3 regions of the Paenibacillus sp. VTT E-133280 genome follow, and region 1 is predicted to be linked to each of the others. Evidence: riboswitches for the same ligand, from Rfam matches in the RefSeq annotation. Region 1 holds a riboswitch; each other region holds the start of a gene.

Region 1 (10,746 bases):
CGTTTTTGAAGTGGTGTTTGATTTGGAAGTTGTTGTAGTCTTAGCTACAGCCGGCTTAGGAAGTGCTTTGGTACCAACGGCAATAATCTTATCTTTCGTTACCGTTTGTACTTCCTTACCAATCATGCGCATAGAGGCCAGTTCTCCGTCTTGGTAGATCTTTTCAATATGCTGAATCATGACGCCTGGTTTGCCTGCCTGTGCCACTCTAACTGTTCCCACAGTAAGGGAGGGGTCTGCTGTCTTGATGACTCTGAAGGGTAAGTCAGTTGTTCGCTGTACGGTCTGTTTGTTGATGCGAACAATCTTAACCTCCATGTTTGCAGAAATGGTGGTGTCTAACGAAGGGAAAATCTTATCATGACCTTCTAGGGTAATGCCCATTTTCTCAATTGCTTTACCAATTGTATCCTCGGTCGTATATAACGTTTTTGTTGCTCCATCCGCAGTAAGACTAATTTTCTGCGCACGATTGATAACGACACGGTCACCGTCTTTTATTTCATCACTCAGACCTAAAGATAGTTCATCATGCGGCTGTAGCGAAATTTGCTCTTTCTCCAACACATCACCAAGAAGCGCTTCCCGCGTTTCAAGCGTCTGTGTTTGCCCGTCTATTACTAAAAATAATTGTTTGTTACTTTGACCGTGTACGTACAGCAGAATAAGTAACGCGATAGCGACTGAAATCACGCCTGCAAGTAAAAGCACGCGAGTATTTACTTGCTCCCACCGTAATGCGAAAGACCTGCTGGATGACTGCGAATCATGGGATACTTCTGGTTGGAATACGCCCATTCTCTCCATCCTCCTTACATAGCCCCGTCGTCAATTGTATATCATGAGGACTGAATTCCTTTGACGAAACTATTTGAGATTGTCACAGGACACGCACGTAATAACTTAGCGTCTCCTGCTCATGGATCGCCTGCTCGGCACAGCTACTCCCACCCCTGTTATATAACAGTATGTGGGTAACATTCTATTTATTCAAAAATAAAAAAGCCTAAAAAGAGTTCAACTGAGGACTCTTTCGTGGCTTCTCCAATATCAGAATAGAGAATGCTTGTGCACGAGGTTGCCTCTCTTACTTGCGCTTACGGGGTTAGCTGTCGGGTTCGGACGAAAGAGAGACGCCCTATTTCAGGTCACCCGCTCATGGCGGTTGCCCTTAAATTCACCCCAAAGACCACGTGAAGAAATCAAATACTGTCCTACGGCACGTCTAAACCGTATTTTAAATACAGGCATGCGGCAGGTCAATATTGGTTCCCCCGTTCTCCATACGGAGACTCAGCGAGACGATCCATGAATATATGGCTGTCACTGTAACACAGCTCACATCACTGAAAAGATGATATCCTGTTTTGATGCATGTTGTAAAGGACGATTCAACCACGTTTAAGCAAAAATATGGTTAAAATATTGTAATATTCAGCTGTTTTTATATTAAAAAAGTTTAATATATCGGCCATTCTCTATTTTTCGCCTGTTTTTCTCCCGTTTTCACTCAATCCCAAATCGTTCCAGTGCGTTCGCATACGTTATTTTAGCCAATTCTTCCCATGTTAACCCTTTAATTTCAGCTGCTGCCTCTGCTACCAGCTTCACATGAGCGCTCTCATTTCGCTTTCCGCGGAAGGGGTGCGGAGTCAAATATGGAGCATCGGTTTCGATCAATAATCGGTCTAGAGGGGTCTGCGCAAGTACTTCTTTTGGCACTCTTGCATTTTTGAACGTAATAGGTCCTCCAAAGGATAAATGAAAACCAAGATTCAAGCACATCTTAGCCGTTTCCCAGCTTCCAGAGAACGAGTGCATCACGCCTCCAACCTCATTTGCTTTTTCCTCCCGTAAAATCCGTACAACATCCTCATGGGCATCACGATCATGAATACAAATCGGCATATTCAGTTCGCGGGCTAGTCCAATTTGCTTGCGAAAAACTTCATGCTGCACATCCTTGGGAGAAGTATCCCAGTAATAATCCAGTCCGATTTCACCGATCGCCACCACTTTCTTATGACTGCATAGAGAAGCGATCCAATCGAGATCTCCATCTTTCATATCAATCGCATCCTGAGGATGCCAACCCACTGCCGCATAAATATAATCGTAAGATTCCGCCAGCTTCATCGTTGAGGGAATCGTCTCCCGATTAAATCCGATATTAATCATCTTGCTAACTCCTGCTTCTACAGCACGAGCGATAACTTCTTCGCGATCCTCGTCGAATTGAGGCGCATCCAGATGCGTATGTGTGTCAAACAGATACATTTTAACCTTCACTCCTTGTCAAAAATGCTATATTTTTTTGTATTATTTTGCAAAAATCTCTGCGATAGAAGAAGGCAATCGTGTAAGCACTTTTCTCAACTTATCCTGAGGAAAATAAAGATGATATCTGCCACGGTGAATGCCGCTAATAGAACGTACAATATCGGATACCTCTGAAATTTCCCGCAGATGATCATGCCGATCAAGCAGCAGAATTTGTTTATTGTCAAAAGCTTCTCCCGGACGGAACACATCATAGGGCAGATCTGTCGGAAAATCAATCTCCAAATCATATTCTGGGTGAAGACCCGCTGCCGCAAAACTGCTGCGAATTTCAGTAATCATATCTGTATCGAGATTCTCCATCTCAACGTATTTATACAGTTTACGATGAATAAAACGGGTGCACAAGTCGCTTAGTAGCTCATCTTTTTCAAGCGTCCACTGCATAAAAGCCGTCTGTACCAGTGCTTCATCCAGCATTAAATATTGCTTTACTGTCACCTCACCACGGAACAAATCCTCCAGCGGATTAATCATGAAACTAAAATTGTACCCCTCTTGGAAAAGCTCCTTGGCTCTACGGAAAATTTGTCGCAAGATAATCTCTGAGCTACGTGTCACCGGATGAAAATACACTTGCCAGTACATTTGATAACGCGACATTAAATAATCTTCAATGGCATGCATTCCCGATTCTTTTACAACAACTCGACCATTATAAGGACGCAGCATTCTTAAAATCCGATCAATGTCGATCGTTCCATAGTTTACACCTGTATAGTACGCATCACGCAGCAAATAATCCATGCGATCAGCATCTAGCGGACTTGAAACCAGATTTACAACAATTTCATGCTCATAAGTTTTAGCGATTACTGAGGCTACTTTACGAGGAAAATCCTCCTCCACATCACGCAAGATCTCAGTAATCTCTGTGTCCTCCAGAATAATTCGACAAGTCCAATCCTCATGATTCATTTCAAAGGCTTCTTCTATAGAATGGGAAAATGGACCATGCCCCAGATCGTGCAGCAAAGCCGCACACAAGGTGAGCAGACTTTCTTCAGGAATCCAATCCTTATAACCGCTTCGTTCAAATTGCGAAATAATTCTACGTGTAATTTCGTATACCCCTAGAGAATGAGAAAACCGACTATGCTCTGCGCCATGAAAGGTGAGATACGAGGTACCCAGCTGGCGTATTCGGCGTAAACGCTGAAATTCCTTTGTATTTATTAGTCGCCAAATAATAGTATCCTGCACGTGGATATAATTGTGAACCGGATCTTTGAAAACCTTTTCTTCTGTGAGCGGCTGCTTCATGAGATCAACTCCTTTATTAAATTTAATATGATTTTAACCAATATAAGTATATAATAAGTAATTATGTCGTACTTTGTCGAATGATGACGTTTTTAGTCTTGGTAAATCGACAAAGTTTATTTTTACTTTTTTTTTAGAATTCGCAATTGGTATAGGCAATTCAAAGTTTTAGTGAAAAAGTTCTTAATTCAACCTATGAAAAAAGGTTGACTGTTTTGGGAATCGTTGGTATTATGAATATCATAAAACAGTGAACAATGTCGAATAATGACGTTTTTGGAACATTGAGAGGAGTAACGATTGGTATGATGAAATCAACAGGAATTGTAAGAAAAGTAGACGAACTTGGACGGGTAGTTATTCCCATCGAATTACGCCGTACTCTTGGCATTGGTGAAAAAGACGCACTTGAAATTTACGTTGATGGTGAGCGCATTATGCTTAAGAAATATGAGCCTGCCTGCATTTTCTGCGGCAACGCTGAGAACGTAACTTACTTCAAAGGAAAAATAGTTTGTCATGAATGCATTTCTACTATCCCTACCCCTGTGACAAACTAAAATAAATAGTATATAATAGAACTAATCAAATTGTTAATTCTAACCTTTTCATATCTCCTTGACCTCCCGTGACCGCGGGAGGTATTTTTTTTTCTGCAATCACCTGTGTTTCCCGCTCCAAAAGATGTCTACAAGGATTTACTCCCCCCATGATACCTAATAATGATGGGGAATGCGGTGAGAGCATGAAGTAAACCGAGTTTTTACCATGATCTGGTCTATATTGGGCTTCCTTTTGGGAACCACCTTCAGGCTAGAATCTCGTCAGCTTCGTAATACCCCTCCGCACCTTGTTAACCTCTTAGAATTAGAATCCGTCAATAACACTTACTGCTGCTCCGCTTTATCCAGAAGTGCGTTATAAATATCCCGCTTTGACACACCACGATCAGAGGCTGCTTTTTTCATAGCTTCTTTACGCGGCATATCTGCTGCTTCGTAATGAGCAACATGTTCTTCAATACTTAACTGGCGCCACCAAGCCGATTCCGCCATTTCAGCATCTTCCTTGCTCTCACCTTCAACGACAATGACATACTCACCAAGCGGTGGATGTTCAGCGAGCCAATCCGTACATTCCTCGATCGTCCCACGTAGAAACTCCTCATATCTCTTCGTCAGTTCACGAGCAAGCACAATTCGCCGATTGCCAAATGCTTCATGGAGATGAGCCAGTGTCTTCACCACGCGATGTGGAGATTCGTAGAACAATATAGTCCCTTGCGCCGAACGAAGTGGACTTAATACCGCACGGATATCTTTACGTTCTCGAGGTAAGAAGCCGATAAAGGTGAAAGTAGTCGTAGGCAGACCAGAGGCAATCAATGCTGACAAAGCTGCGTTAGCTCCGGGTATAGGAATTACTGGTATACCGTGACTTATGGCAAGGGCTACAAGGTCTGCACCAGGGTCGGAAATGGCTGGTAAACCGGCATCGCTGACGAGTGCCAAATTTTTTCCTTCTATTATATAGCGGATAAGTTCAGGTCCACTTGCAGCCTTATTATGCTCATGATAACTGAACAGCATAGAGGGTGTAATTTCAAAATGACTCAACAATTTCCGGGTTTGTCTTGTATCCTCAGCTGCAATAATATCGCATTCCTGCAATGTGCGAACAGCACGATAAGTCATATCCTCTAAATTACCGATGGGTGTTGCAACCAAAAAGAGTGAACCGGTTGATTCCTGCTTATGTGTATTGTTATTGTTCTGAAAACTGCTTTGGCATGATATCGTCATGATTTACCCTCTTTAGCACCATAGTAGATGTCCATAATTTCTGGACAGTATTGATTGTCCTCATTATATACAATGAGTGGTGGATGTAAACGAACCTCCGGCTTACCATCACGTATCGCTTCGATTAATACCATGTTAGCCTCCAGATGCGCACGTGGATGTACAAAGCGGATAATTTTGGGCTCGAGCCTATATTTTCTCATCAAACTAATAATATCGACCAATCGTTGTGGCTTGTGAACCATACTTACCTTTCCTCCGGTGCGAACCAGTCTCACACAGGCTTGAATAACCTCCTCCAGTGTACATCCGATTTCATGACGAGCCATAGCCTGATGAGTGTTCAGCTTGAGGTCACTGCCGTTAAGCGGCATATAAGGAGGATTGACTGTTATTGCATCATATACGCCATGTCCTGCTACTTTATATAACTCACGTAAATCGCCTTCATGGATCACAACCTGATCCTGTAGCCCATTTAGAGCCACGCTACGTCGAGCCATATCCGCTAAACGGGGCTGAATTTCAATCCCTTCTATAGAAGCTTTAGTTCGGGTCGTCATCAAAATAGGAATTACACCATTTCCAGTACAAAGATCCAGGACTCTCCCACGGGGCGGAACGCTGGCGAAACGGGCAAGCAGTACAGCATCCATAGAAAAGCTGAATACTTCATCACTTTGAATAATTCGCAAGTCATGCGTTAATAAATCATCCACCCGCTCCGTCGGCAGCAAAGGAACAGATATATCGTTAAAAGAATTTGTCATGTAGTAATCTCCTAAAATTTTTGTTGAGCTAAAATCTCTGTGCATAATCATCGAAACAAGACTATCTTCATTCAGCTGAAATTCAAAAAAAACCGTAGGATCAATCTCCTACGGCTGGATATCCTCATTTATTAAGAAAAGAAAGACAGAACAGACAATCACCTTCCGTGCGTAAATGTCCAAAATAAACATTACAGATGTGAAAGCCTTCATGGTAAAGCCGGGCCAAGTTGTCATAACCTTCCCCGACAACCTCTTCTGTTCCCTCTCCGGCAGCTAAAAGAGCTTCCGCCTCCGCAGAATCTACGGTAGGATCCAAAGGTGCATCCCGCTTTAAAATTTTGCGAAGCTGTTCATTTTCCAGAGTTAACCTCTGATTCGCTTCCATCAGTTCTTTTACCGTCTGTTTCCATTCTCCAAGATTGGCGCGCATCGTTTCCATCTGTGCTTCCATATCCTGCATGTGTGCAAATATATTTTTCTTCTCCAAGTTTCCACCCCGAAAGTAACCTTATAATGGTTTACTTGACGACAACATCATCCATTGGAAGTTCCTTAACTTTGCCCACTTCAAACAACTGTACATGAACCGTACGGCTTCCGGCATTAAGTCCTACTACTTTGCCATCACCCAATGAGGTCACGACAATCTTGCCGACCGCTGGCATTTCTTCCTTCACACTCTCATAATTGTCATGCTCAAATTTCAAACAACACATCAGACGTCCACAAAGTCCTGAAATCTTCGTCGGATTAAGTGACAGGTTCTGATCCTTCGCCATTTTAATGGATACGGGTTCAAAATCCCCTAACCAAGATGAACAACAAAGTACTCGCCCACAAGGTCCAAGTCCACCTAGCATTTTAGCCTCATCACGCACCCCAATTTGCCGTAGCTCAATGCGGGTCCGGAAAATACTTGCTAGATCTTTAACCAATTCTCTAAAGTCGACCCGTCCTTCGGCCGTAAAGTAAAATATAATCTTATTACGGTCAAAAGTAAACTCTACATCGACGAGCTTCATTTTGAGACCATGGTCGCGTATTTTATTTAAACAGGTGGTAAAAGCCTCTTTAGCGGCCCCTTTGTTCTCTTCAACTACGCGTGCGTCGGTTTCTCCGGCAATACGCATCACTTTTTTGAGGGGCAAAACTACGTCGGATTCTTCCACCTCTTTTTTACCTACGACAACTTTACCGTATTCAACCCCACGTGCTGTCTCCACAATAACATATTGATCCCGTTCAATCGGAAAATCAAGTGGATCAAAATAATATATTTTACCCGCTTTTTTAAAACGGACACCTACTACGCTGTACAAAAATTAACCCCCTTGTTTGCCGGTAAAAGGAACCTATGGGCATGTCCGCTCCCTGATGATCCATGCTTGTCCTTCCTCGTCTGTTAAAACGATATTTCCAGGTAAAGCGACATCCGGAGGATATATCATAACTAATCCTTTAACTTTCCAGTCGGATTAAAAACTGCTCCAGACACAACTGGGCATTGGCATTGGATCGCAGCTTCTTCGAACTCTCTGCAGCAAATCCCATATAAGCCACCCATTGTTCCGCACTCCGCTCACGGGCATGCCTGGAAATAAAGTCTAACTGATCTATGAAAACGATACTCTCATGCTTACGATACAGGAAGTAAAGCATATCTTTAAACCACAGATGGAACATGCTGAAGAAGATATCCAAATGTTCAGCGAGTCCGGTCTTGAACAGCTTCTGCCCAGCAGTTGCTACAGCGGAGCTGCCCTTGCCTAAGGACTCCTTAGCTAATTGTAACATTACATTTCTCATTTCTGCAAACCAATTCTGTTCCAAAAGTTTCCTGCAACCATCAAATCCTGAACTAAGTGATACTGCACATCGAGCTAAGGGTATGGGAACGCCCTCACTTGCCAGAGCTTGGAGCATAATATCCGGGTTTAACGGACTAAATGGAATCCGCTGGGTCCGCGACTGAATGGTTGGCAATAAGGAACGGCTATTATCAGAAATTAAGATTCCAACAGCCGGAGCTGGTGGTTCCTCCAGAAATTTCAGCAGACTATTGGCAGCTTGTACCGTCATTTTGTCTGCTCCATCTATAATATATACTTTCGGATTCACACCCTCTGACCGATAGGAAAAGACGCGCTGCAGCTCACGGATTTGATCTATTTTAATACTTGCCCCATCTGGCTGCAGCAGTGACAAATCAGGGTGGTTTCCATGCTCTACTTTGCGGCACTCCAGGCATTCCCCACAGGCATCGTCCTTGCTCTGGGTACAAAATATAGCTTGGGCAAACATCAGCGCCGTTTTCATTTGTCCACTGCCTGCTGGCCCTGTAAATAAATAAGCATGACTCACAGCTTCTTTGCGCAAGGCATTTTGGAGTAGCCGCGTGGCGTTCTCCTGGCCTACTATATCATGAAAAGGCATAATTTCCTCCCAAAACTTTCAAACATAAACGCCTTCGGCGCCCTTATAAGGACGGTAAGTGTTTAATCAAGAAATATAAGGATAAAGTATAGTGTAAAGCATATACTTTCTTATAATTTAAAAAGAAAGGTTGATTAACAACCCGCGGATTTCTCCAACACGTCCCAACAAATCTATCCGGCCCTGCTCGCTATTCAGCAAATCATCTGCCATAGATAGCAAAGCCGAATCAATTTCCTCAAGCAGCTTGTAACGCTTGCCACGGCCACGCCGATCCCATCCGCGTGTTTCTTTCAGAGTAACGCCTCTTCGAGCCGTTTCTTCCAGAAACCTTTTGATCATCATCCGGTATATAGTGAGTTCACGAATCGTCATGGACTTAGATAAACGATCCCCTTGAGACTGTATCTCTTTGATCTGGCGATTTAGTTCGTCTTTGGTTTTCTGTTCACTTTGCTGCTGAAAAACATCAGAGAATGTTTTTTGCTGAACGGGTTTATTAGCCCCTTCTGCATTTGTCATTTCACTCTTCAAGGGCCTATACCCCGGATTGATCTTCAAAGGTTATCTACCGCCCTTTTTGTAAATGACTTGCTACTCTATATTATACTTAATAATGTTCAAAACGATCTACAGGAAGTACGAATACAGTAGCTCCACCGACTTGTACTTCGACAGGAAGTGGCAAATACGAATCCGTTGTTCCACTCATCGGTGTTACCGGAGTAACTAATTGCTCACGGACTTTACAGCTGTTTCGGATTACGGTTAATACAGATTCAATCTGACTGTCTTCTACCCCGATCATAAATGTCGTATTCCCTGCCCGTAGAAATCCACCTGTACTTGCAAGTTTAGTAGCACGGAAATTGGCTTTAACTAGCTCGCTGGACAACCGGTTACTGTCTTTATCCTGGATAATTGCAATGATCAACTTCATCTTCGCATTCCCTCCCAATAATTTTATGGTGTATTACTACTGAAAGCCCTCTCGTAGTAACCCTTACATCATAAGCACATGCCTAATTATATGTCACTTCTCTTAGTATATTAGACAAAACACCCTAAAAACCCTTTAATACTCTCTCTTCAAGAGTTCTCACAATATCTTGTTCTACCATATGGATCGGGCGATTAGCATCCAGAACTACTATTCTGTCCGGATTGTCCTGGATTAATAATTGATAGCCTTCACGAACCTTTTGATGAAAAGAAAGACTTTCCAGATCCAGGCGATTGATTTCCCGTTCTTCATTCGCTGCAATTCGTGACAACCCTATCTCTGGATCTACATCCAGATAAAAGGTTAGATCCGGCATCCGGTTCCCAATCGCAAAACGATTAATACTCCATACCTCATCCACTCCGAGCCCTCTCGCATGCCCTTGATAAACAAGGCTGCTGTCTACAAAGCGGTCACAGAGCACAGTAAGCCCTTCTCTAAGAGCCGGTTCAACGACTTCAGCGAGATGTTGGCTTCTTGCTGCAGCGTATAGCAATGCCTCTGTACGCGCATCCATAGCTGTATGGGAAGGATCAAGAATAATGGAGCGAATCTTCTCAGCAATCTCAACGCCACCCGGCTCACGTGTAATTCGATAAGGCATGGACCGGTTCTGTAAATAGGCTGCTACTCTACCTAGTACCGTTGTTTTTCCGGAGCCTTCGCCCCCTTCTAATGTTATAAAGAAACCTTCTTTTCCCACTTATGCTTCTCCGCCCTTCTTAATGTTATATACCTCAATACGCTGCAAGACCGGATCAGCACAAGCCTGAAATTTGGCGCCTCCTTTAGCTAAACCTGCCAGCCTTCTTTGGATCAGATCTGTGATCGCTTCACCCGGATATAATATTGGGATGCCTGGTGGATAGGGAATAACCATCTCTGCCGCCACTCTATCCACACATTGTTTAAGATCAATGCTTTCAATCTCATTCGCTGACACCGGCTTCAATGAAAAGGGGACAGGATTTGAAATTTGCAAAGAATGGAAATTGTTCCACGTGGAAATATTGCGAGAACCTGATAAGTCGGGAGCGTTCAGTGATTCGTAAGGTTCCTCCGAATCTATTTCTCGCAGCGTCTGCAGCAGTTGATCTGCGTCTCCAGCCTTTGATCCAAGGCTGAACAACAG
Region 2 (8,705 bases), on a different contig from region 1:
ACCTATGACTTAGCTATTGACGGGCTTCGGATTGAGGACATAGGGGATCGTAAGGCGGAAATTACGACAGATCGAGCTAAATATACCCTCTCAATAAATTAAGCAAGATGTAATAACAGCAAAAGAGCCCACAGTAAATCTGGGGCTCTTTCGATTTATACGATCAATAAGTTACTCTTCTCCAATGATCTCCACTTCAGTTTCCAGCTCCACACCGAATTTATCCTTCACAGTCGCCCTTACATGGTGAATTAGCCCAATGTAATCGCTGGCGGTTGCATGATCTGCATTTACAATAAACCCTGCATGCTTCTTGGATACCTCAGCACCACCGATTCTTGTTCCCTGCAAGCCACTCTCTTGAATTAACTGACCTGCAAACCGACCTGGAGGACGTTTAAAGACACTACCACAGGAAGGATACTCAAGCGGTTGCTTGGATTCACGCAGGTAAGTAAGTTCATCCATTTTCGACTTGATAACTAATGCATCACCTGAAGTCATAGCAAAATTGGCCTCAAGTACGATGTATTCACCGCTTGCGAACACGCTTTTTCTATAACCCCATTGCAGCTCATCCCCTTGCAGAGTCACCAATTGCCCGCTCTTAGTTATAGCTAGCGCACTATGCAGTACATCTTTAATTTCTCCGCCGTAAGCGCCTGCGTTCATGTATAACGCTCCACCAACCGTTCCTGGAATGCCACAGGCGAACTCAAGACCCGTAAGCTCCATATCCAACGCATATCTGGAAACATCAATAATCTTAGCGCCGCACTCCGCATATAAGAGATTGTCTCGAATCCCCACATCCGTTAGTCCTGCCGTTTGCAGAACGATTCCACGTACACCGCCATCGCGGATAATCACATTCGAACCGTTCCCAAGTACCGTAAGGGTGATCCCATTCTGTTCCGCATATGTAACAATCTTTTGAATTTCCTCATAAGTAGCTGGTGCTGCCAAAATATCTGCTTTACCGCCCATTTTGGTATACACGTGATCTTTTAAGTTCTCATGACTCTTCACAATTCCTGCAGTCATTAACTGCTCTAGGTCATTTTGAATTTTGTCAATATTCATGTTTCATGCTCCTTTAACCATGTATAAATGATGGTCCTTAATCTATTTTTAGTAGTGGTATCATGGATTTGTAGGCAACCCCAACTGTAACAACGAACAGGCTCCCTTGTCAATGACGGGAGCCTGTTCGTTGTATGATTCTCGAATATGATTACACCGCTTTATAGGCAGCAAGCTCGTAAGGAAGGCACAGTGGCACTCCCGTACGTGGATCTGGAACAATATCTGCTTCAATGCCAAACACTTCGCGCAATACATTTGGGGTCATAACCTCAGTAGGTGATCCTTCACTAATCACAGTCCCCGACTTGATAGCTACCATATGCTGCGCATAACGAGTAGCATGATTCAAATCATGTACGACCATGATAATGGTACGCCCTTCTTCCTCATTCAGCTTTTGCAGAAGCTGTAGGACTTCAAGCTGGTGAGCCATATCTAGAAATGTTGTTGGTTCGTCTAAGAACAAAATATCCGTCTCTTGTGCCAATGCCATAGCGATCCAAGCGCGTTGACGTTGTCCACCCGATAGACGGTCAATCGGACGATCATGGAATGGTTCCATCCCCGTAACGGAGATTGCGTTCGAAATAATGTTGCGATCCTCTGCGGTCATTGTACCGAAACCTTTTTGATGGGGGAAACGACCGTAGCTGACAAGCTCAGAAACCGTTAGACCGTCTGGAGCTGTTGGGTTTTGCGGTAAAATCGCAAGTTGACGAGCTACCTCTTTCGTTGAAAAGTTATGGATTGATTTGCCGTCCAGCATTACACTGCCGCTCTTAGGCTTCATGATCCGAGCCATCGTTTTGAGGATTGTAGATTTACCGGAGCCGTTAGCGCCCACTAGTGCAGTGATTTTTCCCGTAGGGATAGTCAAGTTCAATCCTTTAACAATTGTAGCCTCTGCATACCCAATACTTAATTCTTCTGTATTCAAACGTTCTGACATGATAACAACTCCTTATAAGTTTTATGGAGCTATGCTCCTAGAATGAACTACATAATAAATTTCGCTTCGTAAGCACGCGCTACGTTGTATGGAGCTATACTCACGCTTTTGATTTGGCGAGTAAATATAAAAAGTAAGGTGCGCCAATAATTGCAACCACAATGCCCGTGGGAACTTCTGCAGGTTGTAATACCCATCTGCCGATCGTATCGGCAGTAATCATAAGGAGTGCCCCTGTCAACGCACTAGCCGGCAATAATACCTGATGACGGGGCCCTACGAGCCTGCGAGCCAAGTGTGGTGCTATCAGTCCAACGAAGCCTATACCTCCGCTTACAGCAACGCAGGAGCCGGCAAGCGCCACTGCTGTCATGAGTAGAAGAATACGCTCCTTCTCCACTCTCATTCCAAGCCCTAGTGAAGTATGATCGCCTAGATTCAATACATTAAGAATCCGTGCTTTATAGAAGGCAAACGGTAACAAAATCACTATCCAAGGTAACAGAGCAAGGACAAATCTCCAATCCCCACCCCATATTTTACCGGCGATCCAAGTCGCTACAAATTGATAATTATTTGGATCAAGCCGAAGTGCCAACACAAGCTGGCAAGCATTAATTCCGGCAGCGACCGCAATCCCGATAAGGATCAACCTTGTTGGAGATAGACCATCTGCTTTCCGATAAGCGAGAAGATAGATTAAAGCGGCGGTTAAGCTAGCCCCTCCAAGCGCTAAGAGCGGCAAGACGAATACCGGAGCTGCTGTTGTAGCCGGAAAAAACGAGATGAAAATGATTACCGCAAAACCTGCACCCGCACTTATGCCCAGCGTAGCCGGCTCAGCAAGTGCATTTCGTGCGAGACTCTGTAAGATACAGCCTGACACTGCAAAGCCCGCTCCAACCAACAGTGAAATTACGATGCGAGGTAATCTAAAATCAAATAAAATAAGCTTTTGCTGATGTGTTCCATCTCCCAGCAGTGTATGTAATACCTCCAATGGGGATAGGCGCATAAACCCTGTATTCATACTGATAATAAACATGACGACGATCAATATAGCTAGGAGCGATAATACTGTAAGCACGCGTTTGCGGCGTTCTTTTTCATTTGGAGAAAGGGTTAATCTGTGCATTACAGCTCCCCCTTCCGCTTACTCGCCAAGTAAATGAAGAAGGGTACCCCGATAATGGCAATTAAAGCGCCTAGCGGCGTTTCATAAGGTGCATTGATCATTCTAGCGGCGATATCCGCAAAGATAATCAATAAGCTCCCAAGTACTGCCGAGCAAGGAATAATCCAGCGATAATCTACCCCCACGAAATAACGCGTAACATGTGGAATAATTAGTCCTATAAAAGCAATCGGGCCAACCATCGAGACTGCACTTCCGGCAAGAACGACTACAACAATCATACATGCCAACTGGACTAATCGAGTCCGCTGCCCCAGACCAACGGCCACTTCCTTACCTAAACTGAGCAATGTGACGGAACGCGATAACATCATCGCTGCAATTAATGCCATAAACACCCAAGGGAAAATGATTTTGATCTGAGTCCAGCTAGCTCCTCCCATTCCACCAGCTAACCAAAAAGCAATATCCTGAGATAAGTTAAAAAGAATCGCTATGCCCTGGCTAACAGCAACTAGTAATGCGCTGACAGCAGAGCCCGCAAGTGTCAACCGCAACGGTGTCAGGCCATTAAAGGAAAGCGACCCAATTCCGAATACGATAAAAGAAGCAACTGCGGCACCAATAAAACAAAACAACATAAGTGTAGTGAAGGAGAGCGAAGGTGCAAAAGCAAATACTATAGCAAGCGCTACACCCGCTCCCGCATTCAAGCCGAGCAGACCTGAATCCGCAAGTGGGTTCCTTGTCATCCCCTGCATGATTGCCCCGGCTACTGCGAAGCAAGCACCGACCAAAGCACCTGCGATCACGCGTGGAAGTCTTAGTTCTCTAATCACCTGATGTTGCTGTATATCTGGATTGAATTGAAATATTGCTTCCCATACCGTAGCTAGCTTGATATTTGCCGCACCCACCGAGACTGAAAGTGCCAGTCCAAAGGCAATAGCAGCAAGTCCAAAAATCAGAATACCTATTGCAGCTGCCGGACGGGTATGTAGAGCTTTTTGTGTATCATTTTTATTGCGATGTGCGAAATCTGAGGGTGAAACCATGAGTCGTCTCCTTAATCGATAGTTACAATAGTCTATATGATAACAACAATCATTCTCATTATCGCAAAAAAATTAATGTTGTACAATTGCAGGAGCCATTTTCCCGTAATATGGGCGTAGTTTATAAAAAAATGGTGCAGATCTTTGTATCTAAGATACTGATCTGCACGCCCTTCCCCACCCAAATGAGCAGTCTCATTCATGGTGAATTACAACTTTTATTTCACAAGACTTGTTAACACATCGTCAATGATTTTGCCACCAGCGTTCGCACCACTGTATAGCCAACTGCTTGTTGAGCTCATTTCATGCACATTACCAGCTTTTACAGCCGGGATGCCTTTCCAAATGGCACTGTCCAGAATCTCCGAACCCTCAGTCTTATCACTATTTACAAGGATAATATGATCTGCAGTCAGCTCAGAAAGCTTCTCCAGCGAAATTGGATTCCAAGTAGCTCTTGTACCCACAGGAATTTCTGTTACTAAGTTAGGTAGCTTTACACCAAGGTCTGTATATAATACAGCACCACTGCTGCGAGTTTCGTCTACAATATAGAAGTTTTTTTGTACCAGCCATAAAATCGCCACGGACTCTTCTCCAATAGCTCCTTTAAGCTTTTCTTTCGCAGCCGCCGCTTTGTCTTCATAATCTTTAATGGCTTTCTCTGCTTCAGGGGTTTTGTTCAGAATTTCACCAATCTTGAGTAGCGATTTACGCCAATCTTGATTTAGCTTATCCCCGATCACATAAGTCGGTGCAATCTTATTCAATTGGTCGTAGATACCATTCTGTACGGAAGACTCCGATGGGATAAGAATCAGATCCGGAGCGAAGCTGGTTACTGCCTCCAATGGAAGATCGTAGCTAATGGTAGGGACATCTTTCAATTCAGCAGCCAGATAATCCTGAACGCCATTTGGCACAGACCATTGGGCTACTGGAGTCACACCCAGCGTTACCAAAGAATCTTCCAAATAAGAACCCAGAACACGCCCAGGATTAGCAGGGATCGTTACTTCATGCCCCATCGCATCCGTTAACGTTTTTGGTGCTGCCGGTGCTTCTGTAGCTTCTGCAGTAGGCGCTGTTGTAGGCTCCGTTCCTGCATTGGATGAACTTTCAGCATTATTATTACCGCAAGCGGATAGGAATAGCGTCATCACTATTAGTCCGATCATCGTCAATTTCATGCTTCCAAATCTTTTTCTGTTTAACGAAAACATTAAATACCCTCCTAATATATACCTGCTTTGATATTCAAAGGTGTTGTTTACCTCTGTCTCACTTTTAAATGATATTGATTCTCATTCTCTGTGTCAACCTATAAATTTAAAATTTTGTTGATTTGCAGCATTTTCCTTCAAGAAAAATACAAAAGAGACTATATTCCGAACGTTCCGGATATAGCCTCTCCTTAATAATCCATTATTTATTCAAATGATAGGGGACAGTCGCAACTACAACATCTTTTGAATTCATTAGATACGAACGGATTAAAAAGCTGGTCTGATTATGAAGTACAGCTTGCCACCAATGCTTAGTAATAAACTGCGGAATCAGAATCGTAATATGATCCGTCGCTGCGGTCTTCCACTCCACGGTATCAATAAATTTCACTAACGGACGAATAATACTGCGATATCTGGAACGAAGTACAATCAGGCGTACACCCGGATTCCATTCCTCCCACCGTTGCTCCATCTTTTGAATGTCCTCTTCATCAAAGCCAACATACACGGCTACAACATTATCTGTTAGAGACTTGGCATAGCTGATGGAATGCAGTACAGCACGTGTTACACCAGCAACAGGGACAACAACCGTACTTCCTTTAATTAAAGGTTTATCCGTAGCCGGACATATACGAAGCTGATCTGCAGTGTTCAAATAGTGCTTGTGAATGCGGTGGAACACAAACATTACAGCAGGTAAGAAAATGAACGCCATCCATACGCTTGAGAACTTAGTAATGATAAAAATAAGCGTAATTGTCAATGTAGTCAGCATACCGATGGTATTTACAACAAATCTTTTTTTCCATCCCGCTGGTTTGGTTTTAAACCAATGAACCATCATTCCAAGCTGGGACAATGTGAACGGAATGAAGACACCTACCGCATAAAGAGGAATCAAGCTTTCTGTATTTCCGTGAAATGCAGCTACAAGTACAGCAGACAGAACACCTAGAAAAATAATACCATTTGAGAAACCTAGACGGTCACCACGAACCATAAAAGCATGTGGCATATATTTATCTTTTGCAAACATAAAGGCGAGCAGCGGGAACGCTGAGTAAGCTGTATTAGCTGCTAAGAATAAAATGACTGCTGTAATCCCTTGAATGAAAAAGTATAAAGTTCCGCGACCAAAGGTCGATTCAGCGATCTGAGAAACAACCGTTGCCTTTTCATCAGGCACTATACCGTACCAATAGGCCAGTAATGTGATACCTGTAAACATAAATCCAAGTATAACCCCCATGACCATTAAGGTCTTGGCTGCATTCTTTTCAGCCGGTGCTTTAAAGTTTGGAATGGCATTAGATACAGCCTCTACACCCGTAAGTGCCGAACAGCCAGAACTGAAGGCTTTTAATAGTAGAAACAAACTAACATTGGAGACGGCGCTGCCTATTTCAGGGACATTCGCATGTACGCCACCTGCTGCATATTTAATAACACCGGAGATAATCAAGACTACAATCGACACCACAAACAAATACACTGGGATTGCGATAAATGAAGCCGATTCTGTAACTCCGCGAAGATTAATCAATGTTAGAAGAATAATTACGGATACTGCAATAAGAACCGTGTGATTATGAAGAATTGGAAACGCTGATGTGATCGCATCTGTCCCTGCCGAGGCACTAACAGCTACGGTCAGGATGTAATCCACTAACAAAGACCCTCCTGCTAAGAGCCCTGTCGGAACACCAAGATTACTCTTGGCAACGATGTAAGCTCCGCCTCCCTGAGGATAAGCGTAAATCGTCTGCCGATAGGATAAAATCAGGATGGCCAGCAGGCCCAATACGGCTAATGCAATTGGCAAGGAATACCAGATGGCAGTAAACCCCGCAGCCACCAGTACAATCAGAATTTGTTCCGTTCCGTAGGCTACAGACGAGAGCGCATCAGAAGACAGGACAGCCAGTGCTTTAACCTTGGATAACTTTTCATGATCGAGTTCGTTCGACTTCATCGGACGCCCGATCAATAGTCGTTTTACCTTGCTTACCATGGTGGATACAGTTCCTTTCTTTGGGAGCTGAAACGGAATTTCCGCGCGCTGTTTTCATTGGTGGATTTCATAAATGCAGACACAAAAAATAGCATACGGAAATGATCCGCATGCTATGCATGGTCATTATCCCACCTTGCTTACGAGGTTAGCTGGCGGATTCGGGCTGTGGTTTAGCCCTACGGTTAAGTCTAATCGACCCTTCCGATTCACCCCATTGGCATAAATGCCAAGTTTGGTTCCCCCGTTTTTCCTAAGAAAATTCAGCGCATATTCAACTTCTCACAAGGTCTAATATTAGTCTACAAAGTGTATGCAGTAAAGCGTTGAAAAAAATGAAAAAAGAATGAAAAAACATCCAAAAAGCGCAAATACAGCGTCTAATTGGATGCTCTCTTTCATTCTCTTCAATTATCCCTCTGGGTCGTGTTTTTAGTCACTTTTCACATTTTTTCGTTCCTTCAAAGTTGAAAAATCAAAATCCTAAACTTTCTTCTGTTTCTAATTCCATCACTTCTTCTTCCTTGCGTCCGTACCAAAGTAAAATACTTATTAAAGCAAACGCGATTAAAGCAAGAAAAGGAATCGTAATGAATCCGAAATAGTTCAAGTAATCCTTATTACAAGGAACACCAATTGTACAAGGAAGCACTTTACTTAACGCAGGAATCTTCTGCTCCGCATAATGATAAATCGAGATACTGCCACCAATCAAGCTTAATGGAAGTACATATGGGATAATCCTTTTATCTCCTCGAAACGTCGCAATTCCCAAGAGGAATAACTGAGGATACATAAAAATTCGCTGGAACCAGCAAAGCTTACAAGGTTCATATTTCAATACTTCGCTCAAATACAAGCTACCAGCTACAGCAACTAAAGAGACGAACCAGGCCAGATACAGGCAGTTACGCTTGCAAAAAGATAGGAACTTTGTCACTTTGCCTCCACAGCTTTTGCGGCGTCGTTAATTTCAGTTGAAATCGCTTCAACGTTAAAAGGATCCGCAATCATTACTCCATTGATGTAAAGGGATGGTGTAGTCGTCACCCCAGCTTCACTAGCTAACTGCATACCCTTATTCAGCTCATCTGCATACGTACGATCCTTAATATCTTTACGAAGCAGTTCGTAATCGATAGCTAACTTCTCTTTCTCCGCAAGGCTTACTAAGAAATCTTCAGTCGCCCATTCTTCACTTTCATCACCTTGCTGAGCATATACAGCATCATAG
Region 3 (10,746 bases), on a different contig from region 1:
TAAGCTGCTCCCTACATTATAGCTCAAGGTGAAGCGTTATCATAGGGTTTGTGACAAAAAAATGAACGACAATGCCATCAAATCATTGAAAAATATGGAATTTAATATTATTTGTCATAGACCATGCAATAAAAAGGTTTGTTTCCTGTGGGGGTTAGGCGCTCATACGTATCGGTAATCGTAAATCCACACTTTTGGTAAGTTCGGATCGCCCGCTGGTTCCAGGTCAATACCTCTAGATCAATCTCACGCTCAGGATAACGAATTAAGGCTGCTTGCACGATTGCATCCATGAATGTTTTGCCTAGACCTTGGCCGCATAGATCAGGGCGCATGCCAATCCCCAAGCGAACAACACCTTCCATTGGAAACAACTGCGCGAATCCACACAAAATCCCTTGCCCATTTAATATGGAGACATATTGCTCATTACGTAGCTGAGGGTCACCGAACTCGATTCCAAGAGCCTGCATTTGCTCCCATGGCATCCAGCCGTAAATATTATAAGGGGCAGTGTAATCCCAGTTGCAAATCTCTTCCGCGTGACTGGTCTCCATAGGCGCTACATGAAAAGTAACAGAGGAATTTATCATAAGGTTAAGGACCTCCTTTCACGGGGGTTACTTTAAAATATAAGAAAGTATACTAATTATATACAAAAATAGGCTTGGTCGACTCAGAAATTTATGAGATTATTGTTTTACAAATTCTGAGAGGGGTAAATACTAAATAAGACAAAAAACAAGCTCTTCCCCAAGAATCAACATCTTGGAAAAGAGCCTATGTACGATTTACTTATTGAACATCATCATTATCTTCTGTCTCAGAAGCAACAGAATGATAAGCATCCGTGCTCATAATGCGTTTAGCACCGATGTAGCGTTTCACGTAGTAGCTATCACTCAGGGAGCTAATCGTTACACCGCGTGAGGAAGATGCGTGTGCAAACTTGCCTTCACCGACATAAATACCGACATGGGAGACACCCTTGCCACTTGTATTGAAGAATACAAGATCTCCAGATCTTAAATCATCTTGGGAGATAGCAGTACCCATTTGAAACTGGGAACCTGATTGGTGTGGTAGGTTAATACCAATTTTATCAAATACATACATTGTAAATCCGGAGCAATCAAATCCATTTGTGGAGATGCCGCCGGATACGTACTTAGTTCCGATGGTCTTGTCGATCACTTTATCCATTTTGGAATCCGCGAAAGCGCTTCCTGCTCCAATGGTGAAAATAATGGAAAAGCTAAGTACTGCTGCTGCTAGCTTCTTCTTCAAAAGTTTATACCCCTTCCGGATGCCTACGAGGTTAGCTTAAGGGTTCGGTTGAAGGTCCCCTATGACCCCTCTAAAAATGGAGGTCAATTCACCCAAAGTTGGTTCCCCCGTTTTCCTAATAGTCAGGAAACTCGGCTGATACTGTTGATTAGGAATAGCTTGTAATCAATACATGACAAAACCTTTGTAAATAACAACTTAATGATTACAAAAATGTTACTAAAATCTTACTGCAGTTATTGTAACAAACAGAGTGCCGCTTGGCAATCGTTTTTAACATAATCATGCAGAAAAATTCGTTTTTTTAAAGACAAAATGCATATGTAAGCGATAATATTAAACTAATTTTTATATTTATTGAAATTTTTATCAAATAAAAGTGTTTAAAGTCTGTTCTAGAGGTGTAAAGAATATAATGAGGCAAAAGAAAACCTGGATTCGATTAAGTCAATAATCAAACCCAGGTCCTATATAATGTAATTGTGTGGTTTAGTTGTGGCGAAGTATTAATCGTAGGCTACAGCTTGATATGAGGAAGTACTCATTACTCTTTTAGCACCAACGTAGCGATTGGCCCAGTAGGACTGGCTAAGTGAAGTGATGGTTACGCCATATGAAGATGATGATTGTGCGAATTTTCCGTTTCCAACATAAATGCCGACATGGGATACGCCGTTGCCCAATGTGTTAAAGAAAACTAGGTCACCTGAACGCAACTTGCTTTTGGCTACAGGAGTTCCAACATTATATTGAGCTTTTGAAGTACGGGGCAAAGAAAGACCCACCTTCTTGAATACATACGTAGTAAATCCAGAACAGTCAAACCCGGCAGTGCTAGTGCCTCCGGTTTTATAGGCAACTCCAATTGTCTTTGAAATAACACTGTCCATCTTAGAATCTGCAAAGGCACTTCCTCCACCAATAGAGAACGCCATCACAAGTCCTAGCGCCGCAGCGACGCATGCTTTTCTTAAATTCTTCAAAAAAATTGTACCCCTTCCAATGCCTGTGAGGTTAGCTTAAGGATTCGGTAGAAGTTTCCCTATGATCCCTGCAAAGCGAGATCAATTCACCCAAAATATGGTTCCCCCACTTCCTGGTGCCAGGAATTCGGCGTTTTATGCACCAGATAGTGACTTATCGACAAAACTACGATAAATACATGAAGTTATGTAGAAATCGTTTCAAATGATTACAAACTTGTTACCAATGGAACAGGACTTATTGTAACAAAGTCTTTATGATTTTGCAAATCGACATAATTTTCTATAACGCGAAAGAGTCCCGGCTCCAGATTAAGGAACCGGGACTCTTATATTATGTGCTGTAAGACCTTGAATTATTGTGGGAATGCTTTACTGAGCCATAGATGATATTGTGCTGAGATTCCCCACATTTTGAAGAGTGTAGAAGGCAGGGGTGAGATTTGACGGATAATCAGCGCCGGTAGGCCAGGGCAGAAGAGACCCGTTAGTCCGCATATTAGCAAAAGGACCAGACCTGCTGCACCAAGTAGGATTGAAATGCCTATTGCTGGAATCAGCGACTTCAAGCAAATGAATAGGGAGGAGAACATCCCCGTGCCGCTGGTATAACCAAACTGCATATATAGAAGGAACAGGCGTACGATAAAGATGTATATAAGCCATGCCAATACGTATGGAATTAGATGAAGTAACAAAGAGTAGTTCAGAAATGAGGACAAGAATAGCCCGTACATTTTTGGAGCGAGCCAGTATAACGGAAGTAGTGCGAGCACCCATTCGATTAGACTGAAGATAAACACAGGAAATCCATAAAGCTTCATACCGGGAAAAAAGAACAGGCCACGCTCTCCTTTTCGCTCCTGATGGAGTTCATGCAGTAATCCTGACCTTATGAAGGGGGAGAGCAGAAGTCGAAAGACAACAAGTCCTAGGAACATCCATAACCAAGTACGTATCGCAGGATCTGTGTTCAAGCTGAACTGTCCTTCGACATAATAGAGTAGTCTGCCCATTCCGCTGCCTCCAGCGTCTTTATCTGGATAGCGCAGCAGAATAGGAACGATAGCAGACCGGATGAAGCCGTACATAAAGTAGCCCCAGAGCAGTCGGTAGATGAAGAGCAGAATCAGAATATAAAATTGCTCCTTCATGCTTTGCCAGCCGCGGGTTATCGATGTTCTCACAATCATTCACCTCACCAGACAAGAGTTCCGAGCACGGTTTCAACTAGTTTAGTTACACTTAATGTCCAGCGGGAGAGTGTTTTGGGCTCTATTTCCGCCAGTCTGAAGTTGTTCAGATGTTTGCTTTCTAAAAGAACGGTATGCTCAGGATCAACCTCAGCAGAGAGGAGAAGCTTATCGCTTAACAATTGGAATGTAGTCTCTGCCCCTTCACCGCTCCAGACCCGCTCTGTCGCAGAGCCATCGTCGAATGTGAATTTAATGGGAACGTCAACATAATGGCTCCCTTTGTTTGTAATCTTTACTATGGATTCATAGCTCTGAGCATCGCTGTTGCCATTCTTTTTAATCGTAATCGTATCTACTGAGAAATCAGGAGCACCACCACCATAAATATAATCTTCGAAATAAGGCTGCCATGATTTTTTGGTTATCTTCTCAACGACTTTTTGAAAATCAGATGTAGTGGGGTGCTGGAAACGGAATTTACGTGCGTAAGTGGACATGATGCTGTTCATTGCTTTAGTGCCTACTTGGCGTTCAATATCCTTGAGTACTAGCTTTCCGCGAATATACACATTCCGGCTATAGGATTCTGCCCCGGCGTATTTCCATGTCTCTAAATTTAGCGGCTCTGATTTGGTCACCAGGCTGGACTGAAGAGGGAGATTCGTTTTGATGCCATATTCTTGCTCCATGAGTCTGTCTTCAGCATAAGAAGTAAAGCTTTCGTCTAACCAAGCCTCCTCGAATTCATTGCTGGCAACCATACCGTAGAAGTATTGATGGCCAATCTCATGAACGACGGTTCTTTCAAGTGAGGTGTCAGGAGAAGAGTCTGTCGCTCCAAACGCTGTAACGAGTGTTGGATACTCCATTCCTCCAGCTCCATTGCCCTCCTTAGGCGGAACGACAATAGATAGCGTCGAGTAGGGATAAGGACCATACCATTTGCTGAAGTAGGTCAGAGCAGCCTTAGCGGCCTGAAGGTATCGTTCCTTTAAGTCTTTGTGTAATGGATCGAGATACACCTTAATCCGTACACCAGGCACTTCTGGCGTAGAGAAGGCTTCTTCGGCTACTGTAAAATCAGGAGATGCCGCCCAAGCAAAGTCATGGACATCGTCAGCGTAGAACTGATATATTTTTTGATCTTGCTTTAGCTTGGCACTCTTCACAGGAAATCCGGTCGCAGCTACCGTGTAGTCGGAAGGAACCGCAATCGTTACATTAAAGATGCCAAAATCGCTGTAAAACTCAGAGGTGCCGTGATACTGATGCAAATCCCAGCCTTCCTCCTTAACTCCACGTGTGCCCATAGGCTCGTATACACTAAGTTTAGGGAACCATTGCCCAGCCATCACGAAATTGCCTGATGCGCCCATACGGGCAAATATTTTGGGGAGCTGGACCTCGTACCGGAGTTTAAGCGTGACACTTTCTCCACCATTAACCGGCTGTGGGAGATGTACCTTTAGGAGTGTCTTATCGTTGACGTTACCATCATCGGGCTGTACAAATTGCACTCTTTGCATTAGAGAAGTTCCTTCTGTTGTGCGCAAATCGGTTAAAGTCATATTTCCGAAGCCGTTCTCTGGCATGGTGTCACTTCGGAGCGTTCCTCCGGACTCCTTCATAAAGGTAGTATCTGGTGAAGAAAAAGCATTAGGATACATATGAAAATATAGATCACTTACCGGTTTTACACCGGGGTGTGTCCAGGTTACCGTCTCAGAAGCAATTAAGGTTTCTGTATCAGGAACAAGCTGAACATCGATGTGATACTCGACAACTCGTTGACTTAATGCCTCTTCTGCTGGAACGGGGGCGCTATCAGGCAGTGTCTGCTGTGGTGCAGCTGCAGGAGCTGTGCCGCTTGAGGACTTGGCCTCTTTTGAAACAAAGCTAGTAACAGAAGATGTAGAGTTATCCCCCGAATTGACCCATATGCCTCCTAAAAGCACGAGGGTGGCCAGGGTCGCAAAGATGATGATGTACCTTAATGACAGTGACTTCATAGTGTGATTCCTCCCGTGACAAGCATCTACGGGATGTATATGTTTGCAATCGCCGCATTATTAGCTAAAATTAAATTATTCGTAAGAGGAAGGGTGTGCACTCGTGGACAACATACAACCGGAGGGCAAGAAACAGATTGCCTTAAATATTGTGAATGCCAAAAGTAAACATAAAGGCTTTGGAGCAGGCTCTATAGAGCTCAATAACGTATCACCTGTCATTATTGATGGCGGTGAAGCAGTCATTGATATTGGTGCCATGCATGCCAAGAGTAAGGTTGAAAAGGGAATTAAATTCTCCATGAACCGTGAAGATGTACCTAATGGTAGACAGGTTTGGGTGGTATGGGTAGCCGTGGATCGTACACAGGATAGTCAATTTTATGGTGGAATAACGGCCTGCGAAATGTGGATCGATACGGAAGCGCGTCGCGGTTGGAAAATTCTCGCCGAGCATGTCAATAAGTTGGATGCTGCTCTAAAACGCAAAATCGATGTGGGAGGACTTGGCGCAGTTGAAAAAAACGCCCTAAAATCCCTCTTGATCTCTCATAATGAGACATGGTGGACTGCGTCCTCTGATGAGCTTAAGGCTGCACTGACTGAGTAGGAACGAATTACCCGGTCAAGGTTACCTGATACAGAAAAAAGGCTTCGACATCCTGAAATAGGAGAGTCGAAGCTTTTTTGAATTGAACACAATGAATTAGTTTACGATTTGCCTGCCGTACTAAGTTTGCGTTTGAGTTGACTTACTCTGGCTTGACTGATCCCAAGAATTTCAGCAAGCTCTTTCTGATTGGCATATGGATGTTCTTCTATGGCCCGCTCCAGGCGTTGGCACATATCCTCTGTCTTCGTCTTCCGGATCGTGCTGCTGTGCTCTGACACTTCGCTTGCAAAATCTTGGCGTGTCTCAGGCACTTGAGACATGCGTTCAGGGTCGGCAATTTCTTTTAGACAGCTACTGCAAATAAATTGCTCTTTATAGTAGGTGACATGGTCGTGGCTTCTGCAAAACGTACATTCTGTCGAGGTGTACTTCCTGAGTATGATGGTGTTATCGTTTAGTATAAAAAATTCGATAGGATCACCAATGTCGATATTACGAGTCATACGGATTTCTGCGGGAACCACAATTCTCCCAAGACTGTCTAAACTCCGGATCATGCCTGTATCCTTCATCCCATGTCCCTCATTTACATCTTTATATTTTGGTTGCTACTAACTATTATAGCAGTAATTGTGAGTTAAGAGAATGGGGTGAATATAATTAATGAAGCGGTTACATCCTTTGCGGGAGAAGTGAAAATCGAGTTTGGCCATCCTATGGATTCTACAATAAATAAGTAATAAAAAAGAAAAACCTCTTCAATGAATGAAGAGGTTAATTCAACCACCAGCGTTTAATATTGTTCCACAGGGAACGACTTTCTTCAGCAGGATCTACTTTGCTTTGTACATCATCTTCAGCGGGCCCTTTGCCGTGTTGATCACAGTATTCGGTGGGCTCAGTTCCGCTAATGAAAGTCTCCAGTTCTTTTTCGGGACAGGCTGCTGTAGCGAGCTTACCGGACTGCGGATTGATGTATACACTGATTACGCCATCTGGAATGGGAAAAATCTTAGGCGGGATATTTTCCAACGCTTTTTCAGTAAACTCCGCGAAAATTGGAGCTGCCCGTCGACCGTCGGTAGTTGTGATATCGCGCCCCTTATCATATCCAACCCAAACTGCAGTGGATAGCTCGGGGGTGAAGCCTACCATCCAGCCGTCTGTATCCGTAGTTCCAGTCTTGCCGGCTACCGGACGTTTGATTATAGAAGCTACGCGATTTCCTGTCCCCCCTGTCTCAAATACCCCCTCCATTAAACGGGTCAATACATAGGCGGCAGAAGGCTCTACAATGGCTTCACCCTTTGGCTGTGGTGCTTCATACAGCACCATTCCATTAGAATCCGTTATTTTTAGAATGGCTGTGGTTGGCATTTTTTGACCACTGTTTCCAATAACAGCGAATGCCGCAGCCATTTCTAGCGGACTGATCGGTGAGGTGCCGAGTGCCAGTGACGGCACGCTTTGAAGCGGACTGTCAATGCCCATCTTGGCTGCCATCTCGCTCACCTTATCCGCGCCGATCTTCATGATCGTATTCACAGCATAGATATTGTCGGATGCTGCAATGGCTTGTCGCATATTGATTTCGCCCAGATACTTATCCCCGAAGTTCCGAGGCTGGTAGGTTTTGCGATTGTTATCATAATGGAACATCGTTGGCTGGCTTTTGAAAACGGAAAGACCAGTCATCTCTTTAGAAGAGAGTGCTGCTAAATACATGATCGGCTTAAAGGATGAGCCAGGCTGACGTGTGGTGGCTAGAGCATGATTGTATTGGTTGGTACGATAATTTTTCCCGCCGACCATAGCTTTAATGTAACCAGTGCGAGGATCAATGGAAACAAGAGCAGTCTCCAGATCACTCTTTTGATCCATCTCTTTGTCGACTGCTTGTTCTGCGGCATGCTGCATGTCAGGGTCAAGGGTAGTGTACACATTTAGCCCCCCTTGTTCCAGCTCATCACTGCTGATGTGAAGAGATTCTGTGGCCAGATTGCGGATATAATCTCTGAAATAAGGTGCAACCACAGTGGTATCCTTCTGGCCTTGTGGTTTTAAGTTCAAGTTCTCCAGAACAGCCTTTCCTGCTTCTTCTTGTGTGATTTCTCCTAAATTGGTCATGACAGTCAAAATAATTTTTTGGCGTTTTTTAGCGTTGTCTAAATGATTGTAAGGCGAATAATTGGTTGGTCCTTTTGGGATTCCAGCTAGCATGGTACTCTCAGCCAAGTCTAAATCCGCTGCAGATTTACCAAAATACATTTGAGAGGCTGCTTCAATGCCATAGGCACCATGACCATAGTAGATGTTATTTAAATACATGTTCAAGATTTCATCTTTGCTGTATTTCATCTCGAGCTGCATCGTATACAAGGCTTCTTTAGCTTTGCGCGTCCATGTCTTCTCGTGGGATAGATAAAGATTTCTCGCGAGCTGCTGAGTTAGCGTGCTAGCCCCTTGCGTTCGGTTTCCCTCTTCCAGATTGACGAGCACGGCCCGAGCCATTCCCTTCATATCAAATCCGGAATGCTCGTAAAACTTACGGTCCTCGACGGCTAATGTGGCTTCAATGAGCAGGGGAGAAATTTGACTTAATTTGACCGGTTCACGGCTACGTCCGTCTGAGGTAAAGGTGGCAAGAATATTACCCCTGGAATCGAGTAGCTTGGAGCGCACATCGTCACCAATGGGGGGGAGATCTTTTTGATATAGGTAACCGAGCAGAGCTCCCGTAGTCAGTAGAAACAATATAATCATGGCTACCAGCAGCCGGAATAAACGGCGGAAGCGGCTTTTTCGTTTGGGTGGACTCGTTGATTCACGTGACATGGTACCAGACTCCCTTCTCTTTGTATTATGGGAAAGGAACTGGAAGGATATTCATTGTATAACTAGGTGATCTGTTAAAGGGACTATCGCCGGAGGAGATTTAAATAGGAGATGACAAACTGTTTCCATTTTGTGACTATTCAATGGTGGATCATGCGTGCTTCAGGAGGTATAAAAGAGTAGAGATTGAAAGCAAGGGTATATATACATTAGGAGGTGTCACTATGAACTGGACGAGAAAGATTCACAGAACGACAATAACCGCCCTTTCGGCGACGCTAATAATGGTTTCAGGGTGGGGTGCATCAGCTTCTTCTGTACATGCTGCGGCATCGGTCACGCCTGCGGCCTGCGGCACTGGAGATCATGGGCTACTACAGTCTCTGCAAAACAAGCACTCAGGAGACGTATCCACACCGCTTACCTTTTCTGATGTTCAGTTTTTGAATGGAGATATCGGACGGGCAGCAGGCAATGGATTTATGATTGGCACTTCTAATGGAGGCTGCAATTTTCAAGAAATTTATGAAGGCCAATGGAGCTTTAAACAGATTGATTTTCCCGATAACGTGCATGGTTTTGCCCTTGCTTCTGTAGAAGACGGTCAAGCCCGATATTTAATCAGCACCTCTAATGGCGGCTCAGAATGGAAAAGACTTTCGAATAAACCAGTTAGCTTTGAAAGAATCGATTTTATCGACAGTAGGATTGGTTTCGGGTATAACAGGGCATCAACGTATTACACCAAGGACGGGGGACTTAGCTGGAGTAAGATTTCAACCCCATCCAATACACGCGGTGCTTATTTCAGTGATCGTAATACCGGCTGGGCCGTTGTAACAATGCCGGCAACCGGCTACCGGGTAATGAAGACCACAGATGGTGGGAAAACTTGGAGTCAATCTTTAAAGGTAGCCTTTACCGATCCAGAGTATGGGCAAATCACTGCAAAGGGAGATCAAGTTGATGTGGTTCTTTTTGGCGGCTCAGGAATGAGTCAAACCTCATATTCCCTATATACAAGTACGAATAAGGGGAAAAGCTGGAATAGAGTGATCGCACAGGAAACTGCTGGCGGGGGGCCTGCTCCGGGTAGTGGAAAAGCTGTAGTGAATAAAGGGCCTGCGGCTGGCAGACCGGGAAATATGGAGCTGATAGGGAACAATACAACCTTCTTGGTGGGTTATTCCGACGCAGCAGAGAAAGTAGCGGTAGGACGCACATATAACGGTGGCAAGCAGTGGGCTAATCTTCCGGCGATTGCTGGGTATGAAGGGGTAATCTCGTTCACTAGTAATAAAGAAGGCTGGCTAGCCGTTCGCGAACGCGATTATTCATCGTTATATGTAACTAAAGATGGCGGCGCTTCTTGGCAACTTAGATTTTCGTTGAAAATTTTGTCCTTGTAATCCGTGTTTAGTAAAAGTAGTGAGCATAGCTTTTAGTTTTCTAAACGGTTCCTAAGGGAACCGTTTTTTTGTGATTATGAAGTTGGTTGCACTTGTGTACAGTTTTACTACATGTTCCAAGTGTGCTTTTATCCATTGATATGGTAAAATTTTATGAGCTAAGCTAGAACTAATGGATTCTGAGATTGAAATGCTTCTTTGGACTGGATATAGTGTACAATGGGAAAGCGAATAGGCCTTTGAATGAATATAAAAATGTTTAAGTTTTACGACAGGCGTTTTTCTTATGCAGAATGCAGAGGCTTGCAGAATGGAGGAACGTGTGATGCCCGAACTACAGTCTAACAAATATGATGTCTCTATTACGCTCGTGAGCCTTCAAGATGGTCAGCGGAATGTTATGAAAGCGAATGG

Evidence for each region. Region 1 has a riboswitch for cyclic di-AMP ahead of CA600_RS18880 (3D domain-containing protein). Riboswitches for the same ligand answer to the same signal wherever they lie in the genome.
Region 2: it holds a riboswitch for cyclic di-AMP, as region 1 does, so the genes downstream of both, CA600_RS04520 (APC family permease) here and CA600_RS18880 (3D domain-containing protein) in region 1, are expected to answer to the same signal.
Region 3: it holds a riboswitch for cyclic di-AMP, as region 1 does, so the genes downstream of both, CA600_RS23390 (C40 family peptidase) here and CA600_RS18880 (3D domain-containing protein) in region 1, are expected to answer to the same signal.

The regions. Positions count from the first base shown of each region.
Region 1 covers NZ_NFUX01000044.1:47,840-58,585, forward strand. Annotated here, with positions in the region: gene CA600_RS18880 (3D domain-containing protein) at 1-798, opposite strand, end outside; cyclic di-AMP (ydaO/yuaA leader) riboswitch at 1,080-1,309, opposite strand; gene CA600_RS18885 (TatD family hydrolase) at 1,507-2,277, opposite strand; gene CA600_RS18890 (HD domain-containing protein) at 2,320-3,603, opposite strand; gene CA600_RS18895 (AbrB/MazE/SpoVT family DNA-binding domain-containing protein) at 3,909-4,163, shown strand; gene rsmI (16S rRNA (cytidine(1402)-2'-O)-methyltransferase) at 4,491-5,405, opposite strand; gene CA600_RS18905 (tRNA1(Val) (adenine(37)-N6)-methyltransferase) at 5,402-6,175, opposite strand; gene yabA (DNA replication initiation control protein YabA) at 6,300-6,665, opposite strand; gene CA600_RS18915 (PSP1 domain-containing protein) at 6,697-7,497, opposite strand; gene holB (DNA polymerase III subunit delta') at 7,637-8,611, opposite strand; gene CA600_RS18925 (YaaR family protein) at 8,729-9,172, opposite strand; gene CA600_RS18930 (cyclic-di-AMP receptor) at 9,222-9,551, opposite strand; gene tmk (dTMP kinase) at 9,676-10,317, opposite strand; gene CA600_RS18940 (aminotransferase class I/II-fold pyridoxal phosphate-dependent enzyme) at 10,318-10,746, opposite strand, start outside.
Region 2 covers NZ_NFUX01000006.1:82,290-90,994, forward strand. Annotated here, with positions in the region: gene CA600_RS04490 (hypothetical protein) at 1-102, shown strand, start outside; gene murB (UDP-N-acetylmuramate dehydrogenase) at 172-1,083, opposite strand; gene CA600_RS04500 (ABC transporter ATP-binding protein) at 1,235-2,035, opposite strand; gene CA600_RS04505 (FecCD family ABC transporter permease) at 2,136-3,170, opposite strand; gene CA600_RS04510 (FecCD family ABC transporter permease) at 3,170-4,225, opposite strand; gene CA600_RS04515 (ABC transporter substrate-binding protein) at 4,444-5,451, opposite strand; gene CA600_RS04520 (APC family permease) at 5,654-7,471, opposite strand; cyclic di-AMP (ydaO/yuaA leader) riboswitch at 7,595-7,750, opposite strand; gene CA600_RS04525 (disulfide oxidoreductase) at 7,947-8,411, opposite strand; gene CA600_RS04530 (DsbA family protein) at 8,408-8,705, opposite strand, start outside.
Region 3 covers NZ_NFUX01000063.1:16,883-27,628, reverse strand. Annotated here, with positions in the region: gene CA600_RS23400 (GNAT family N-acetyltransferase) at 108-593, opposite strand; gene CA600_RS23395 (C40 family peptidase) at 796-1,287, opposite strand; cyclic di-AMP (ydaO/yuaA leader) riboswitch at 1,293-1,434, opposite strand; gene CA600_RS23390 (C40 family peptidase) at 1,794-2,222, opposite strand; cyclic di-AMP (ydaO/yuaA leader) riboswitch at 2,276-2,413, opposite strand; gene CA600_RS23385 (hypothetical protein) at 2,627-3,457, opposite strand; gene CA600_RS23380 (M1 family metallopeptidase) at 3,469-5,475, opposite strand; gene CA600_RS23375 (YwhD family protein) at 5,579-6,085, shown strand; gene CA600_RS23370 (AbrB/MazE/SpoVT family DNA-binding domain-containing protein) at 6,187-6,660, opposite strand; gene CA600_RS23365 (transglycosylase domain-containing protein) at 6,863-8,923, opposite strand; gene CA600_RS23360 (hypothetical protein) at 9,148-10,332, shown strand; gene CA600_RS23355 (DUF1934 domain-containing protein) at 10,658-10,746, shown strand, end outside.